Regions from separate parts of the Aeribacillus sp. JST-2 genome, predicted to be linked through region 2. Evidence: predicted binding sites of a transcription regulator. Region 2 holds the regulator's gene; each other region holds the start of a gene.
What was found. Region 2 encodes Rex, which represses fermentation and respiration genes when NADH is low (regulators of the CRP and FNR family bind a similar motif). Its sites were predicted from a motif close to TTGTGAAATATTTCACAA; they were not measured.

Region 1 (5,307 bases), on a different contig from region 2:
TCATTGGTATGACTCCAATATGACGGCTATCTTTACTAATGCGTCTATTAATAAAGTGTCTTTTGGCACCCTTTCATAACCCCATAAACTTTTTACAGTGAAATCGTCAGTAAGAAGTGTATCTTTGCCAAATTGTTCTTTAATTTTTTCTTTATATTTGTTTAAATATTTTTCCTCATATGCTTTTCCTTTAATATATAATACGTCATTTTTATATTCGATTTTATCTCCGGGCAATCCTATGACCCGCTTAATATAATTTTGATTTTCCTTAGCATGAAAAACGATAATATCAAATCTTTTTGGTGTACCTATTTCGATACAATCATCCGGTCTTGGCTGCTTAAAGTTGGTTTCCACAGTGGAAGTGAAAAGGAAAGAACGAACAATTGCCGCTATTAAAACAGCAATAATAATAGATGCCGACCATTCAAGCAATGGATATTTCCTTTTATTTCCTGTTAATTTTCTCATCCATCCCTTTGCAAAAATCAGTTTTATATTTTTTCTCCATTTCAAGTATTGTTATTTTCCAAAGCTTCCTGTTTGATTTGCCTTTGTATTTTTTTAGGCAATTTTTGAAAGACTAGTTCATACGAATGAAAAATCAAGTTTTCCAATATTTCATCAGGAACGTTCGAATCAAAATATATGGAGATCCAATGCGTCTTATTCATATAGTATCCAGGAATGATTCCATTGTATGTTTCCCTCAATTCTTCGGAACGATATGGATCGCATTTTAATGTAATGATAGGCTTCCCTTTCGGATCACATCCTATAATCGCAAATATTTTGTCTCCCACTAGATATCGATCAGCTTCCCAATCTGTTTGATAATCATGAACGGAGCTAGGAAGATTGAGGCAATAAGATTTAATCTTTAGTTCGTCCATTGTATAACCTCTCTTCTTTAAGATAATTTTTTATTCTACACATTTTGTCTCTTTTCCTTTTTTCTACATAACCCTTTTGGATAAATAGCCATTTTAGCTAAACTTAGCTGAACTGATGATATGGAAAAGAATCTTATAGACGGTAGTGATCAAGGTACCGGCATTGATCATAAAAACGATGGCTATCAATTCAAGATGTTTCATCATCGGCAGATCAACAACAGTAAGCTAGGGCATTCGTATGGAAGATGGCGGAAGAAACAGCGGGTATTTATGAAAGAGGATAGAAGCTAAACTCAGGGACACTTTCTTCGATTTAAGCGGTGGCGAAGCGATCCGTCTAGTATTGTGTCAACTGTTTTTGGGAAGATACAATATACTGATTTTAGATGAGCCGATAATTTTTTTGGATGTTTTTTGTATTGAAGCGTTAGAACGTTTTTTAAAAGGATATGAAGGAACTGTTATCCTCGTATCACATGATCGCAGGTTTATTGAACGTGCAGCAGATCGTATATATGTCATTGAAAACCAAAAACTAAAATTAAGAAACTAATCATAGAAAGAAGAGGGTGTCCCAAATTTGATTCTTTTGGGACACCCTCTTTTTACCAAAACTTGAATCCGGGTGAACTTGGCGCATTTTCGATTATATCAATGAGTGGAATTGTGTAGGCAATCGCAATAAGAATCACTGAAAGACCGATCCATACTTTCCAGTTCTCAAGCAATAATGGCGTTTTTTCCGCATCGTCGCGGACTTCACCGACAGGAAACTCTTCCGTTCCTTTTGGAGCAGTTGTCGCCAAGCGAACGACAATAAAAAGGATCATTAAGATGGCTACGAATAAGATCGCCCCGCCAACCGCCATGATGGTTTGGTAAGACAGCCATTCCAATGCTTGCGGATGATCCCCATACGTTGTGTAGGCCGTTCTTCTTGGAGCTCCAAAAAGACCGACTGTATGCATCGCACCGGACATGAGAAGCATGCCGACACACCAGAAAACCGTCTGAATCATCCCTAATTTATTTAATCGAGGCGTCAATGTTCTTCCTGTTAAATGCGGGATCAGCCAATAGGAGACGCCAAAAAATGTCAATGCCACAGTCGTTGCCACCGTTAAGTGAAAATGGCCGGTCACCCACAGGGTATTATGAACGACTTGGTTCATTTGGTTGCTGGCATTAATGATTCCACCGGCGCCGCCGGGTATAAAGATGAGCATTCCCATAAATGGCGCAAAAAAACGGACATCCGACCATGGAAGCCTTTTGACCCAGCCAAACAATCCGCGGGCGCCTTTTTCTCTTCCGCTCATTTCAAAAGTTGCAAACAAAGCGAAAGCTGTCATTAACGACGGAATGATCACCATAAACGTCAATACGATCTGTAAGAATTTCCAAAACGGATCAATCCCGGATTCCAATATTTGATGATGGAATCCCACTGGTATAGAGAAAAGGATAAACAGGACGAATGCTAATCTGGCAAGCGAATCGCTGAAAATTTTCCCGCCAATGATTTTAGGTATGATGACATACCAGACCATGTAAGTTGGCAAAAGCCAGAAATAAACAAGCGGATGGCCAAAATACCAAAACAATGTACGGCTTAACAGCACATTGATTTTATCGGTTAAACCAAATGACCAAGGAATAAATTGGAATAAGACCGTTATGGCCACCCCGAGAGTTGCAATTAACCATAAAATCATTGTTGCAACCGCCATAAAGCTTAATAGAGGTGAAGTTTTTCCGTCGTTTTCCTTTTTCCAAACAGCATATTGGCGAAACATGCCGAATCCGCTCACCCAGCTGCCAACAACTACAAGCGTAAGGCCGATATAAAACCATGGTGAAGCTTTCAATGGAGCATAGAAAGTGTACAGCACCGTTGCTTTATTTAATAAAATCATCACCGTTGTAATAGCCGTCCCAATGGTCATGAGCCAAAAACCTATCCAACCCGCTTTTTTGGCAATTGTGATTAATTCGCCTGTCGTCCGGCTCATGGAAGCATATAAAAAACCTATAATAAAAAATGTTGTAAATACGAGTGCCAACAACACTCCATGAGCGGTCAACAATTGATAGTAGCCAATACCTGCAGGCAGTTCGAGCGTTCCACTGCGAACGAAAGCTTGAAGCAAGCCGGCAATTGCTCCTAAAAACAAGGCTGTATAGGCAACTGCTATATGTGCGAGAGCCAGTTTCCCGTCGTTTTGATGAATCGTTCCGCTTTTCATGTTTCAGTCACCTCTATTTTCGTGCTCATCATCTGATGGCCAGCACCACAGTATTCGTTGCAAATCACTAAATAGCTTCCGGATTTTTTAAATGTGTAAGTGTGGGAATTCACATGTCCAGGTGTCACCATCATATTGACATTTGTTCCAACGATCTCAAGTCCATGTACAACATCCTTGCTTGTTACCACAATATGGACTTTTGCCCCTTCAGGGATTTTGATCTCATTGGGAAGAAAGGAAAAAGCTTGGGAAATTAAAACCAGTTCGTATTCATTTTCGCCAATTTTTCTTAGACCCGGTTGATCAAAGGGTTTTGTTGAATCGACTTTTTCTGGATCTAATACGGTTTTATCGCTTGGTGGATGATGGCCTTGGGCAAATGCGCTAATACCTACAATTGTTAAAAACATCACAAGTGTCGCTGTGCCAATGACGAGCCAAATCTTCTCCAGCTTGTGCATATGCATGATGAACACCTTCCTTTACAATCGTTGAATAAACAAGGAATAAACCCCAAACCAAGAGAGAACTAAAAAAGCTGCCAACAAAAGAACGGAAACAAAAGTGCCGGATAACGAAGTTTCATGCTTCGCCTCTTTCTCCTGTTCCTTTTTTAAGTAAGCCAATAGTCACACCAGCCTTTCTTCCTCTTTTTTAAAAAATTTTAGATGAGTTACTATCGTGAATCTGTGACAAAAATCACATGATCGTTGCTACTTTTTGACAGTCTGTTGAACTTTCAGTTTTTTTCCAAATAAAAACGTCTGTCCACTGAACAGTGAACAGACGTTTTACAAATTACATATATTTAACCGCTGCCAAAATGAGGAGCAGCCATGCGATTAAAAAGGAAACGCCGCCAAGCGGTGTAATTGCCCCGAGCACTTTGATTTGCGTCACACTTAGAAGATAAAGGCTGCCGGAAAACAAAAGAATGCCGATGAGCATCAGCCATCCGGCCCATACGGCCTGCCCTGCTTGCGGATGGTGCTGCAAGAAAAAAGCAGCAGCAATGAGGCCAATAGAATGGAACATTTGATATTGTACACCTGTTTGCCATGTCTCCAAATATTTTTGCGGAATTTTCCCCTCTAAACCGTGGGCGCCGAAAGCTCCTAAAGCTACGGACAAAAAAGCGCCGGTGGCTCCAAGAATAAAAAAGATTTTCATCTTCTTCACCTTTTTCCATTTTTATTTTCATCTTACCTGATCAAACCATGTTTTTAAATGAATGGAGTCGCGATGCCACAATGTTTTCACAATTATTCCAATCAGCTCGAAGTGTTTTTAGAAATCAAAAATTGATTCTCCATTCGCATCCTCTTCTTCCAAAAAACGTTCTTTAACCTGTAGCCTGTCATCGTCTTTTTTCGGAAAAATTCCCATCATTTTTTCCAGTTCAAGCGGGGTGATTTCATCTCCACGTCCAATACCCTTTTCCGCTTTAATATCGGCTGATTTGTCCTCTTGATCCAAAATAACATCGCAAAGGGAACGGACAACGAGAATACGCGCTTTTAACTCATGAGCCGATTCCGCCCCTTTTGCCTTTCTTAACTCTTCTTCCATTTTTACAATCATGGCCGAAACCGGTATATTCAAAACAGATCGCCCCTCACAAAAATATCTGTGCTTTTTTTATCATATTGAATTCTGGAGCAAATCGCAATCTGTTCGCATTGATTCACTTTCCATTACAAACTTGTTACAATAGGGAGGGAATTTTTGTGCACAAGGAGGCTGGCAGATGAACAATCAATATTTGCAAACAATCAACGGCGATCTTTGGTTAACGGAAGATGAAAGAGAAAACTTGAAAATCAGCTACAGAATAAAAGAAATTCTTTATTCCGCGCAATCGCCGTATCAACACGTCATGGTGCTGGATTCATATGATTTTGGCCGGATGCTTGTTTTAGACGGTGTTGTGCAAACCACTTCAATTGACGGGCACATCTATAATGAAATGATTTCACACGTCCCTCTCAACATTCATCCCAACCCTGAAAAAGTGCTGATTATCGGCGGCGGGGATTGCGGTGTTGCCAGAGAAGTGTGTAAATATAATACAGTCAAGGAAATCGATATGGTAGAAATTGATGAGCTTGTTGTTTCCGCATGCAAAGAGCATTTGCCTGAAGTGTCAGGAAACTTAAACG
Region 2 (5,307 bases):
AATTGGTTTAGAGATATTTTTTAATTCTTCCACAGCAACTGCTACTGCCTTTTCAATACCTTTGCGAACGCCCATAGGATTTGCGCCGGCTGTTACGTTTTTAAGACCTTCGCGGATCATCGCTTGCGCCAAAACTGTTGCAGTTGTAGTACCGTCCCCTGCTACATCATTTGTTTTGCTGGCAACTTCTGCAACTAATTTTGCTCCCATGTTTTCAAAAGGATCTTCCAATTCGATCTCTTTTGCAATTGTTACCCCGTCGTTAGTAATTAACGGCGAACCGAATTTTTTCTCAAGTACAACGTTGCGGCCTTTCGGACCCAATGTTACTTTAACAGCATCTGCTAATTTATCAACACCGCGCAGCATTGCACGACGAGCTTCTTCACTAAATTTAATTTCCTTTGCCATGTTGCGAAAACCTCCTCAAAATTTTATTTCATTATGATATCCAAGCTGTGGCTGCCATTAACCAATCACAGCTAAAATGTCGCTTTCGCGCAAAATTAAGTATTCTTTGCCTTCGTATTTTACTTCAGTGCCTGCATATTTTGAGAAGATAATGCGATCGCCAACAGCAACTTCAGGTGCTACTCGTTCACCATTATCTAATACACGACCTGAGCCGACTGCTATTACTTTGCCTTCCTGCGGTTTTTCTTTCGCAGTGTCAGGCAAAACGATACCGCTTGCTGTTTTTTCTTCTGTCTCAACAAGTTCAATAACAACGCGATCACCTAATGGCTTTAACAAGGGAAACAACCTCCTCAAATCTTTTGAGATTTATAAAATTTGCCTTTTTATTAGCACTCGTTATTATAGAGTGCTAACACCAATTATTATATTAAAGAAACCTAATTCATTTTTCAAGTATCTTTTAAAAAAATTTCTCGGCGCTGCAAAATAATAACAGGCCGGTTCTATCTAAAATTCTCTCTCAATGTTGACGATCGGTTTATGCTAAAATAAATTTATAAATTTTTTTAAAGGGGAACGCATTGGTGAAAAAACAAGATTGGTGGATTATCATTACGTATACCATTATGCAGTTGTCTGCTTTTGTCGGTGTGCCGCTTTTTTATAAACTGGGAATTGGTGCGGACGAGAATCCGAATAACAGCTTATTTCAAGCTCAAGCCTATTGGTCGATTGTCAGTTTCACAATAGCGCTTTTACTGATATTATTTTTCCTCCGCCATGATGTCAAAAACAAAGAACGCCATATTCAGGCGGCGCCAGCAGCAGAGTCTGTCGCATGGGCTGTTTTGGGAGTCTTTTTAGCTTTTTTCGTCCAAACGATTGCCGCAAATATCGAAGTATATATATTTAACATTCGCCCTGGATCGGAAAACACTCAGCTGATCATTGATCTGATAGAAGTAACGCCTTATTTGATCATTGTCACATCGATAATAGGCCCGATCTTGGAAGAAATCATCTTTCGAAAAATTATTTTTGGCGCTATCTATCGTAAAACAAACTTCTTTATCGGCGCTCTTGTCAGTTCCTTGCTGTTTGCGATCGTCCATGGCGAGCCCGAACACATATTGCTTTATGCTTCGATGGGATTTACGTTTGCCTTTTTATATGTCAAAACAAAACGAATTTTAGTTCCTATTTTTGCCCATACAATGATGAATACGATCGTTGTGCTCATTCAAACGATATTTCGCGACGACATTGAAAACATGATTCAACAAATGGAACAAATTCAAACAATTATTGGAGGCATCTGAGAGTATGAAGTTAAATCCGAATTCCATGGGACTATTTTATTTCACCATGGGAGTTTTATTTACATATTTGGCAATACAAAGCGCAAAAGATGGTTTGTGGTCAATCCCGACATTCATATTGATGGTTTTAGCTACATTTGATTTTGCCGTTTCGCTTCGAATGTTTGCTTTTTCCTATAAGCTTCGAAAAAACAAAAAATAAGGGACTGTCTATAAAGTTCATTTTAGTCTCACATGTTTCCAAGTAAAAGACCCAAGAATGTTGATATAACAGCATTCCTGGGTCTTGCTTTTTTCATAAATTCGTCTGAAAAACCGTTTTTTGGACAGCACCTTTTATTTTGGATTTTTTTCTTCTTTTGCTTTTGATTGTTGCGACCTTTTATAAGCGAATCTTGAAACAATGATGCTGATTTCATATAAAATCAACAACGGAATTGTTACCATTAAATGGGAGACGATTTCCGGCGGCGTAATAATCGCTGCAATGACGAGCAAAACAAAATAAGCATATTTTCTGATTTTTACCAAAAATGCCGGATGGATGATTCCAAGCCTTGTGAAAAACATAATGACAACGGGCAATTCGAATAACAGACCAAACGGCAATGTTAACTGCAGCAAAAACCGAAAATATTCATTGATCCCGATCATTTGCTCAATGTTTAAATCATCAGCAATACGCTCCATAAAATCTATGACAAACGGAAACAAAACGAAATAAGAGAACGCTACACCTGAAAAAAACAATATGAGCGAAATGGGAATATAGCTTAACGTCACTCGCCTTTCTTTTTCATAAAGCCCTGGGCTGATAAAAGCCCACAACTGATAAAATAAAACGGGCAAAGTTAAAACAACGGCGATAATGAAAGTAAACTGCATATACACCATTAACGGGTCAGCGGGGCGAAAGGCATTTAATACAAAACGCTTGGCTTCGCTTGTCTGCTGTAAATAAACGATGATCGGCTTGGCCAAGAAAAAACCGGCAATGAAGGCAATGAAAAAGAAAACGACTACAATGATCAGCCGTTTTCTCAACTCTGCTATATGTTCCAACACAGACATGTTTTTATCTTTCATAACGTTTCATCCATTCTTTCACTCTTCTTTTTTCTTTTCATCCTCTTTATCGTCCGTTAATCCTTTTGTCGCTTTTTTAAATTCTTTTAACGTATCCCCTGCGGCTTTTCCAAGTTCAGGGAGTTTTTTCGGTCCGAAAATAAGAAGAGCTGCAATGATGATGAGGATCAGGCTCCCAGGTCCGATTGTCGGCATAATGCGAACACTCCTTTATTGTTCATCAGAATAATGCTTCAAAAAATATGCAAGCGCCTGCAGTTCGACAGATAAATCAATATGATGGATGCGAATGTTTTCCGGAACATTCAGGCGGGCCGGCGTAAAATTCAATATTCCTTTAATTCCTTTTTTCACTAAACGATCAGTAATGCTTTGCGCCTCTGTAGCCGGAACTGTTAAAATGGCTACCGGCACGTCTTCCGGCAAAACGGTTTCCAGTTCATTCAAATGATAGACAGGAACTCCCCCAACTTCCTTTCCTATTTTATCTTCTTGAACATCAAAAGCAACCACAATTTGTGTGTTATTATTTTTCGTAAAATTGTATTTTAAAAAAGCGGTTCCTAAATTTCCGACTCCAATCAAGGCGACTTTTGTCAATTCATCTTGATCAAGCGTCTTTCTAAAAAATGATAACAAATAATTCACATTATATCCATAACCTTTTTTGCCTAATGCTCCAAAATAAGAAAAATCTCTTCTTATCGTCGCTGAATCTACTTTGACTGCTTCGCTCAGCTCCTTTGAGGAAACACGTTGTTTCCCTGATGCGTGCAAATTTTGCAAAAAACGATAATATAATGGCAACCTTTTGGCAGTTGCTTGCGGTATTTTAGATTGATCTTGATTCATGTTCATCCCTCGCTATCAACAAACGAACAGTGATATCGATCGAAACTATTCATTTCAGGTCACAGCTGTTTAAAACTGCGGATCGTGTTAACGCTTCCACGTAGTAGTTTCTATAATTTTACAATTTTTTTGTTCGCATAATTGCTCTATGCTCTTCTCCATCTTAAATGCGCAGCCGTTTTAGCCTTTACTCTGCTCTACATTAAAACTATACACTATTTTTTTCATATTGTCTTTTGGATGATTGTTACAATTTCTTGACCTTTTCTTGCTCGAATGAGAATCTATGAGCTACACTAATCCTATCATAGATTGAGGTGAACAAACATGATGTTATTGCAGCTAAACCAAATTACGAAATATTTTGGCGCTGATCTTATTCTATCGAATATTAAACTTGAAATCCAAACGGGAGATAAAATTGCTCTCGTGGGACGAAACGGCGCTGGAAAATCAACTTTATTAAAAATCATTGCCGGTGAGATGTCATATGATTCAGGTGAAATCGTAAATCCGAAGGACTTAACAATTGGTTATCTGGCCCAAAATGCAGGGTTGGAATCAGATCGTTCGATTTGGGAAGAAATGCTGACGGTATTCGAAGACCTTCGAAAAATGGAAAAACAGATGAGACACCTTGAACAAAAAATGGCGGAAATAAATCCCTCTACAGGAAGCAGCCAACTGGAACGTTTCATGAAAGAATATGATTTGCTTCAACATTCATTTAAAGAAAAAGGCGGATACCAATACGAGGCGGACATCCGCTCCGTTTTGCATGGATTAGGCTTCTCCGATTATGATTACTCAACCAAAATTTCCGTTTTAAGCGGAGGCCAAAAGACTAGATTAGCGCTTGGCAAGCTTCTTTTGACAAATCCCGATTTGCTTATCCTTGATGAACCGACAAACCATCTTGATATGGAGACGTTAAGCTGGCTTGAGCGTTATTTGCAAAGCTATGATGGAGCTGTGCTTATTGTTTCCCATGACCGCTATTTCTTGGATAACGTCGTTCAAGTGATATATGAAATTTCCCAAACTATTTGCACGAAGTATGTTGGAAACTACAGCGCCTATTTAAGGCAAAAGGCGGAAAATTACGAACGGGAAATGAAACAATATGAAAAGCAGCAAGAGGAAATCGCCCGAATGAAAGAATTTATTCAACGAAATCTGGCAAGAGCTTCAACGACAAAAAGAGCTCAAAGCCGGAGAAAAATGCTTGAAAAAATGGAATTGATCGATAAACCAAACAGCGGCGAGAAATCAGCCCGCTTTTCCTTCGAAATCGAACGGCAAAGCGGAAATGATGTATTGAAAGCATCTGATTTAGCGCTTTCTTACGATGGCCAAACAACGATCGCATCAGGCATAAGCTTTTTCATTCATCGAAAAGATGCCGTTGCATTAATTGGACCAAACGGCATCGGAAAATCGACATTATTAAAGACCATCCTTCATCGGTTAAAACCACTGGAAGGGAAAATTGAATTCGGTTCAAATGTAAAAATCGGCTATTACGACCAAGAACAAGCTGATTTAACATCGTCAAAGCGTGTTCTTCATGAACTATGGGATGATTATCCAGAAAAAACGGAAAAGGAGATTCGAACCGTTTTAGGCAATTTTT
Region 3 (5,307 bases), on a different contig from region 2:
ATAGTTTTCAATTTGCTTTTTTATCAGTGCACTGATTTCTTCAGCTTTAATGCTCATGTATTTCACCCCTATCTACGAACTTTTCGCTATTTGGCGCCCGATGCGTTCGAGCTTACTGCTGATGCTTCCATCGAAAATCCGGTTTCCGATGCGAAGCTTTAATCCGCCAATTAAGCTTTGATCAATAATGTTTGTAATTTTCAATGATTTTTTGCCGACCTTTTGAGCAAATATCTCAGATAGAGCCTGCTTTTCTTCCTCTTTCAACGGACGAACCGAGTAAACAACTGCTCCGGCCGTTTGCTGCTCTTCATTAGATAACTCCACAAAGCTGTCCACAAGCTCTGATATCAGTCTGATGCGATGGCGGTCGATCAACAAAAGAATGGTGTTGGCGATTTCAGGTCTCACGGAAGAAAACGCATCCTTCACCAATGATTTTTTGTTTTCCAGCGGAATTTTTGGATGTTCTAAAATTTTCAGCAATTGCGGATTGTCCGTAAACACTTGTTTTACCGCCCGCAGTTCTTCTTCAAATTGCGGCAATTCGTTTTTTTCTTTTGCAATTTGAAAAAGAGCCGACGCATATCGCTTTGCCACTCCGCCTGTCATAATTGTTCTCCTACCTCTTTAATGTAGTCGTTAATCAATTTTTCCTGCTCAGCTTCGTTCAATTCTTTCTCAATCACTTTTGATGCAATAAGAACGGATAATGATGCCACTTGATTGCGCAATTGTGCAACAGCTTGTTCTTTTTCCTGCTCGATTTCTTTTTTGGCCGCTTCTTTTAATCGCTCCGCTTCGGCACGTGCTGCCTTGATAATTTCTTCTTTTTGCTGCTCTCCTACTTTTTTGGCATTTTCCACCAATTGTTGTGCGTCAAGGCGGGCTTGTTTTAAAAGTTCGCGCTGTTCTTCAGCAAGCTTTTTCGCTTCAGCGTTTTTTTCTTCAGCAGCGCTGATTTCATTCGCAATATATTCTTCACGCTGTTTCATAACGCCCATAAGCGGTCCAAAAGCATATTTTTTGAGCAATGCCAACAAAACTAAAAATACAATTAGCTGGACGAGCATATCACCGGCAGCGAAACCTCCGGCGCCAAGTGCAAAATCAAACGTTAACACAGCTTTGTTTCACTCCCTTCAAGAGTCCATTCCATTGGTCAAACATCTATCGTTTACGTGGTGCTTCCATTCATTACATAAAGGAATGGCGAAGATGTTTGCATAACTTCGCCATTTTCCCTTCTTTAATTTTTCATTCTTACCGGCTCAAACGTTTCGTCCGAACCTTGCCAAAATGTTTTGATTACAAGACCATAAATGCGATAACAACCGCGATGATCGGAATCGCCTCAACTAACGCAACCCCGATAAACATTGTTGTTTGCAACATTCCGCGAGCTTCTGGCTGGCGGGCAATTCCTTCAACTGTACGAGATACGATAAGTCCGTTACCGACACCGGCACCAAGTGCCGCTAAACCAATTGCAATTGCAGCTGCTAAAAAATTCATGAAATAGATCCTCCTTTTATTTGTACAAAATATTGTTTTAATAATATGTTAGCATAACTAATTTATTATTAATGGTCATGGCTTACTTTATGCGCCATATAAACCATTGTTAACATTGTGAATATAAAGGCTTGGATGGCTCCAACGAAAATGCTAAACGCCTGCCATGCCATCATTGGAATAATAGATCCGATAAGGCCAAATGGACTGCTTGTTGCCAAACCGACAAGAAGGCTTAGCAAAATTTCCCCTGCATAAATGTTTCCGTAAAGACGGAGACCAAGCGTCAGCGTATTGGCAAACTCTTCAATAATTTTTAACGGGAATAGAAACGGCAGCGGTTTGAAATAGTCGCTTCCGTAACCGGAAAATCCTTTCAACTTGATGCCGTAGTAATGCGTTAAGCCGACCACCAAAACTGCTAGTGTCAACGTGATCGTCGGATCTGCCGTCGGCGATTTCCACCATAGTGCGTGGTCAACGACAATAGCGAAAGGCAATCCAAGCATATTGGAAACAAAAATGTACATGATGAGCGTAACTCCCAATACAAGGAACCGCCCTCCTGTCTGCCAGTCCATCGTGCTGTTGATAATGTTTTTAACAAAGTCGATGACCCACTCCATAAAGTTTTGCATGCCTGTCGGCTTCATTGATAGGGATCGGGTGGACAGCACTGCAAGAATAAATACGATTGTACTGGCTACCAATATCATAAGGATGTTTGACAAATTAAATTGAAGACCTAAAAATGTAACAATTGGAGCTTCGTGACCCAACAAATTTCACCTCTCTTCCCAAGCTTGTCCGCAAATATTAAGAATGGAATTTATTATAATGACAACATACATTGTCATTAATCCAATAACAACACCGATTAAATGGAAATATTCAGGGAATTTCAGTGCGATTATTACCGCTAAACCTGCGGCCGCCATTCTGGATGCTGTCCCGAGTGAACGAACCGAACGGCCTTCTTTCAATGTTTGCTGGATTCGTTTGAATTTACGCACAAACACCCATAAATTATAGAGGCTAAAGCTTGTACCAAGGGCAAGACCGAGGAAAACTTTAGGGTAAGGAGTAAATCCCCATGCCAACATATAGATGGCGAGTAAGAACAATATATATTTTATGCTGCGGATAAAAAAACTCTCAATATCAACCATAATTGGCAATCATTCTCCCGAGAAATAGTCTTGGACCAGTTTCAAAGTTGCTGCTACCCCTGCAGCCAGTCCAACGAGGACGCCGATAATCAAAAAAATCGGCTCGGTATGTAACTGTTTGTCCAGCCATCTCCCTGCAAAAATGCCGATGAGGATGGATCCAGCCAAATATGAAACAATGCCGGACATTAAAGCATATCCACCTAAAGGATGACGTTTTTTCTGCTTCATTTTTTGTCCTTTTTATAAGAAAAATTTATCGGATTTCCCGACTCTTGAAAACCTTATCATCCCACCCCGTTTAGCATACAATAGGCACTTGGCAATGTCAATCTGTTTGCCAATAAAAAGTTGCTGATTTGTGCTGAATATCACAAATTGTTCACAAAAAACATTTTATTATTTGTTGACATTTGAACTTTTTGTGATCAAACAAATTTTCAGTGCAAACTCCGTTGAACGATGAAAACAAAAAAGGCGATAAATTTGTTCGCCTTTTATTTTGTACCAAACAGGCGGTCTCCCGCATCGCCCAGCCCAGGTACAATATAACCGTGATCATTTAATTTTTCGTCAAGCGCCGCAATGTAGACATCAACATCGGGATGTGCTTTTTCCATCGCTTGAACCCCTTCTGGAGCAGCAACAAGGCACATGAAACGGATATTTTTGGCTCCTCGTTTCTTTAAACAATTGATCGCTTCAACTGCCGAACCCCCTGTGGCCAACATAGGATCTACCACAATAAAATCCCGCTCTTCCACATCGGAAGGAAGCTTCACATAATATTCAACAGGCTTTAATGTTTCCGGATCGCGGTATAAACCGATGTGACCGACTTTTGCGGCTGGAATCAATTTTAATATGCCGTCCACCATTCCAAGACCGGCTCGAAGGATTGGGATGACGCCTAATTTTTTTCCGGAAAGGATTTTTGTTTTCGCCGTGCCTACCGGCGTTTCCACTTCTACTTCTTCCAAAGGAAGATCACGCGTAATTTCAAATGCCATCAACGTTGCGATTTCATCTACGAGCTCGCGGAACTCTTTTGTGCCGGTTTTTTTATCACGAATATATGAAAGTTTATGCTGTATTAATGGGTGGTCAAACACAAAAACTTTGCCCAATGTTTCACATCTCCTTTTCTGTTTAGCCTCAATAGATTTTACAGAAAAAACAGCTAAGTTTCAACATTTGCAACAGGGAATTTTAACAAGAAAAATATGGTTCCCTGCCTTAAGCGGACGGCCGGACCAGGGAATTGGAAACGATTTGATTGGATCGATTAGATAAAAAAATAGTGCCCGAAACATGCCGTTTCGAACACTATTTATAAACTATTAATATTCATAGTTAGGGTAAAGCGGGAATTTTTCCGTTAAAGCTTGAACACGTTTTTTTGCTTTTTCCAAAGCTGCCGCATCATCATGCGACTTAAGTGCTGATGAGATGATCGATCCGATTTCATCCATTTCTTCCAAGCCAAAACCACGGCTTGTCACAGCTGCTGTTCCAATGCGGATGCCGCTTGTGACAAATGGCGATTCCGGATCATAAGGGATTGCGTTTTTGTTGACGGTTATGCCGATATCATCAAGTACTTTTTCCGCAACTTTTCCGGTTAACTGCAAGTTGCGGACATCAACTAAAATTAAATGATTGTCGGTTCCCCCGGAAACTAAAGTTAATCCTTCTTCTTTTAATTTTTTTGCGAGTCGTTTGGCATTATCGACAATATGCTGCGTATACTGTTTAAATTCATCCTTTAACGCTTCACCTAGCGCTACTGCTTTTGCCGCAATGACATGCATTAATGGACCGCCTTGAATGCCAGGAAAAATGATTTTATCGATTTGTTTTGCAAATTCTTCTTTACATAAAATCATTCCTCCCCGTGGACCGCGAAGTGTTTTATGTGTCGTTGTTGTGACGAAGTGAGAATACGGCACCGGGTTTTGATGCAGTCCTGTTGCAACAAGCCCTGCAATATGAGCCATATCGACCATTAAATAAGCTCCTACTTCATCAGCTATCTCACGGAATTTTTTAAAATCGATTTCGCGCGGATATGCGCTGGCTCCAGCTACGATCATCTTCGGCTTATGCTCAAGAGCCTTTCTTCGAACCTCTTCATAGTCGATTAAATGAGTCTCGGGATCGACGCCATATTCAACAAAGTTAAACTGCATACCGCTAAAGTTTACAGGACTTCCGTGCGTTAAATGTCCGCCGTGGGACAGGTTCATGCCAAGCACTGTATCGCCTTGTTGTAAAACAGCATAATAAACAGCCATGTTGGCTTGTGAGCCGGAGTGCGGCTGAACGTTGACATGTTCGGCACCAAAAATCTTTTTCGCCCGCTCGCGCGCCAATTCTTCAGCAACATCGACAAATTCGCAGCCTCCATAATAGCGGCGGCCCGGATAGCCTTCTGCATATTTGTTCGTTAAAACCGAGCCTTGCGCTTCCATGACAGCTTCACTGACAAAATTTTCCGAAGCTATCAATTCAATTTTTGAACGTTGGCGCTTTAACTCGTTCTGAATCGCTTCATATACTTCCGGATCTTGCTGTTGAATGTACTTCATGACATTTCCCCCTAACTTATCATCAGTAACGGCAC

Region 1: a site for Rex is predicted at 3,836-3,853, ahead of AC0KTX_RS07550 (cytochrome c oxidase subunit 2A). Genes of this name have one in related genera too.
Region 3: a site for Rex is predicted at 3,044-3,061, ahead of AC0KTX_RS07270 (AtpZ/AtpI family protein). Genes of this name have one in related genera too.

What each region holds. Positions count from the first base shown of each region.
Region 1 is NZ_JBVVUU010000010.1:60,581-65,887, forward strand. It holds partial or broken gene lepB (signal peptidase I) at 1-474, opposite strand, end outside; gene AC0KTX_RS07530 (MmcQ/YjbR family DNA-binding protein) at 516-896, opposite strand; partial or broken gene AC0KTX_RS07535 (P-loop NTPase family protein) at 1,210-1,452, shown strand; gene AC0KTX_RS07540 (b(o/a)3-type cytochrome-c oxidase subunit 1) at 1,505-3,145, opposite strand; gene AC0KTX_RS07545 (cytochrome c oxidase subunit II) at 3,142-3,615, opposite strand; gene AC0KTX_RS07550 (cytochrome c oxidase subunit 2A) at 3,631-3,774, opposite strand; gene AC0KTX_RS07555 (DUF423 domain-containing protein) at 3,947-4,318, opposite strand; gene AC0KTX_RS07560 (YwdI family protein) at 4,436-4,750, opposite strand; gene speE (polyamine aminopropyltransferase) at 4,896-5,307, shown strand, end outside.
Region 2 is NZ_JBVVUU010000016.1:50,345-55,651, forward strand. It holds gene groL (chaperonin GroEL) at 1-411, opposite strand, end outside; gene groES (co-chaperone GroES) at 469-753, opposite strand; gene AC0KTX_RS09985 (lysostaphin resistance A-like protein) at 1,002-1,736, shown strand; gene AC0KTX_RS09990 (YdiK family protein) at 1,783-1,938, shown strand; gene tatC (twin-arginine translocase subunit TatC) at 2,073-2,822, opposite strand; gene tatA (twin-arginine translocase TatA/TatE family subunit) at 2,841-3,017, opposite strand; gene AC0KTX_RS10005 (redox-sensing transcriptional repressor Rex) at 3,033-3,674, opposite strand; gene AC0KTX_RS10010 (ABC-F family ATP-binding cassette domain-containing protein) at 4,002-5,307, shown strand, end outside.
Region 3 is NZ_JBVVUU010000010.1:11,909-17,215, forward strand. It holds gene atpA (F0F1 ATP synthase subunit alpha) at 1-57, opposite strand, end outside; gene AC0KTX_RS07245 (F0F1 ATP synthase subunit delta) at 73-612, opposite strand; gene atpF (F0F1 ATP synthase subunit B) at 609-1,073, opposite strand; gene atpE (F0F1 ATP synthase subunit C) at 1,309-1,515, opposite strand; gene atpB (F0F1 ATP synthase subunit A) at 1,584-2,294, opposite strand; gene AC0KTX_RS07265 (ATP synthase subunit I) at 2,301-2,684, opposite strand; gene AC0KTX_RS07270 (AtpZ/AtpI family protein) at 2,694-2,915, opposite strand; gene upp (uracil phosphoribosyltransferase) at 3,182-3,811, opposite strand; gene AC0KTX_RS07280 (serine hydroxymethyltransferase) at 4,025-5,272, opposite strand.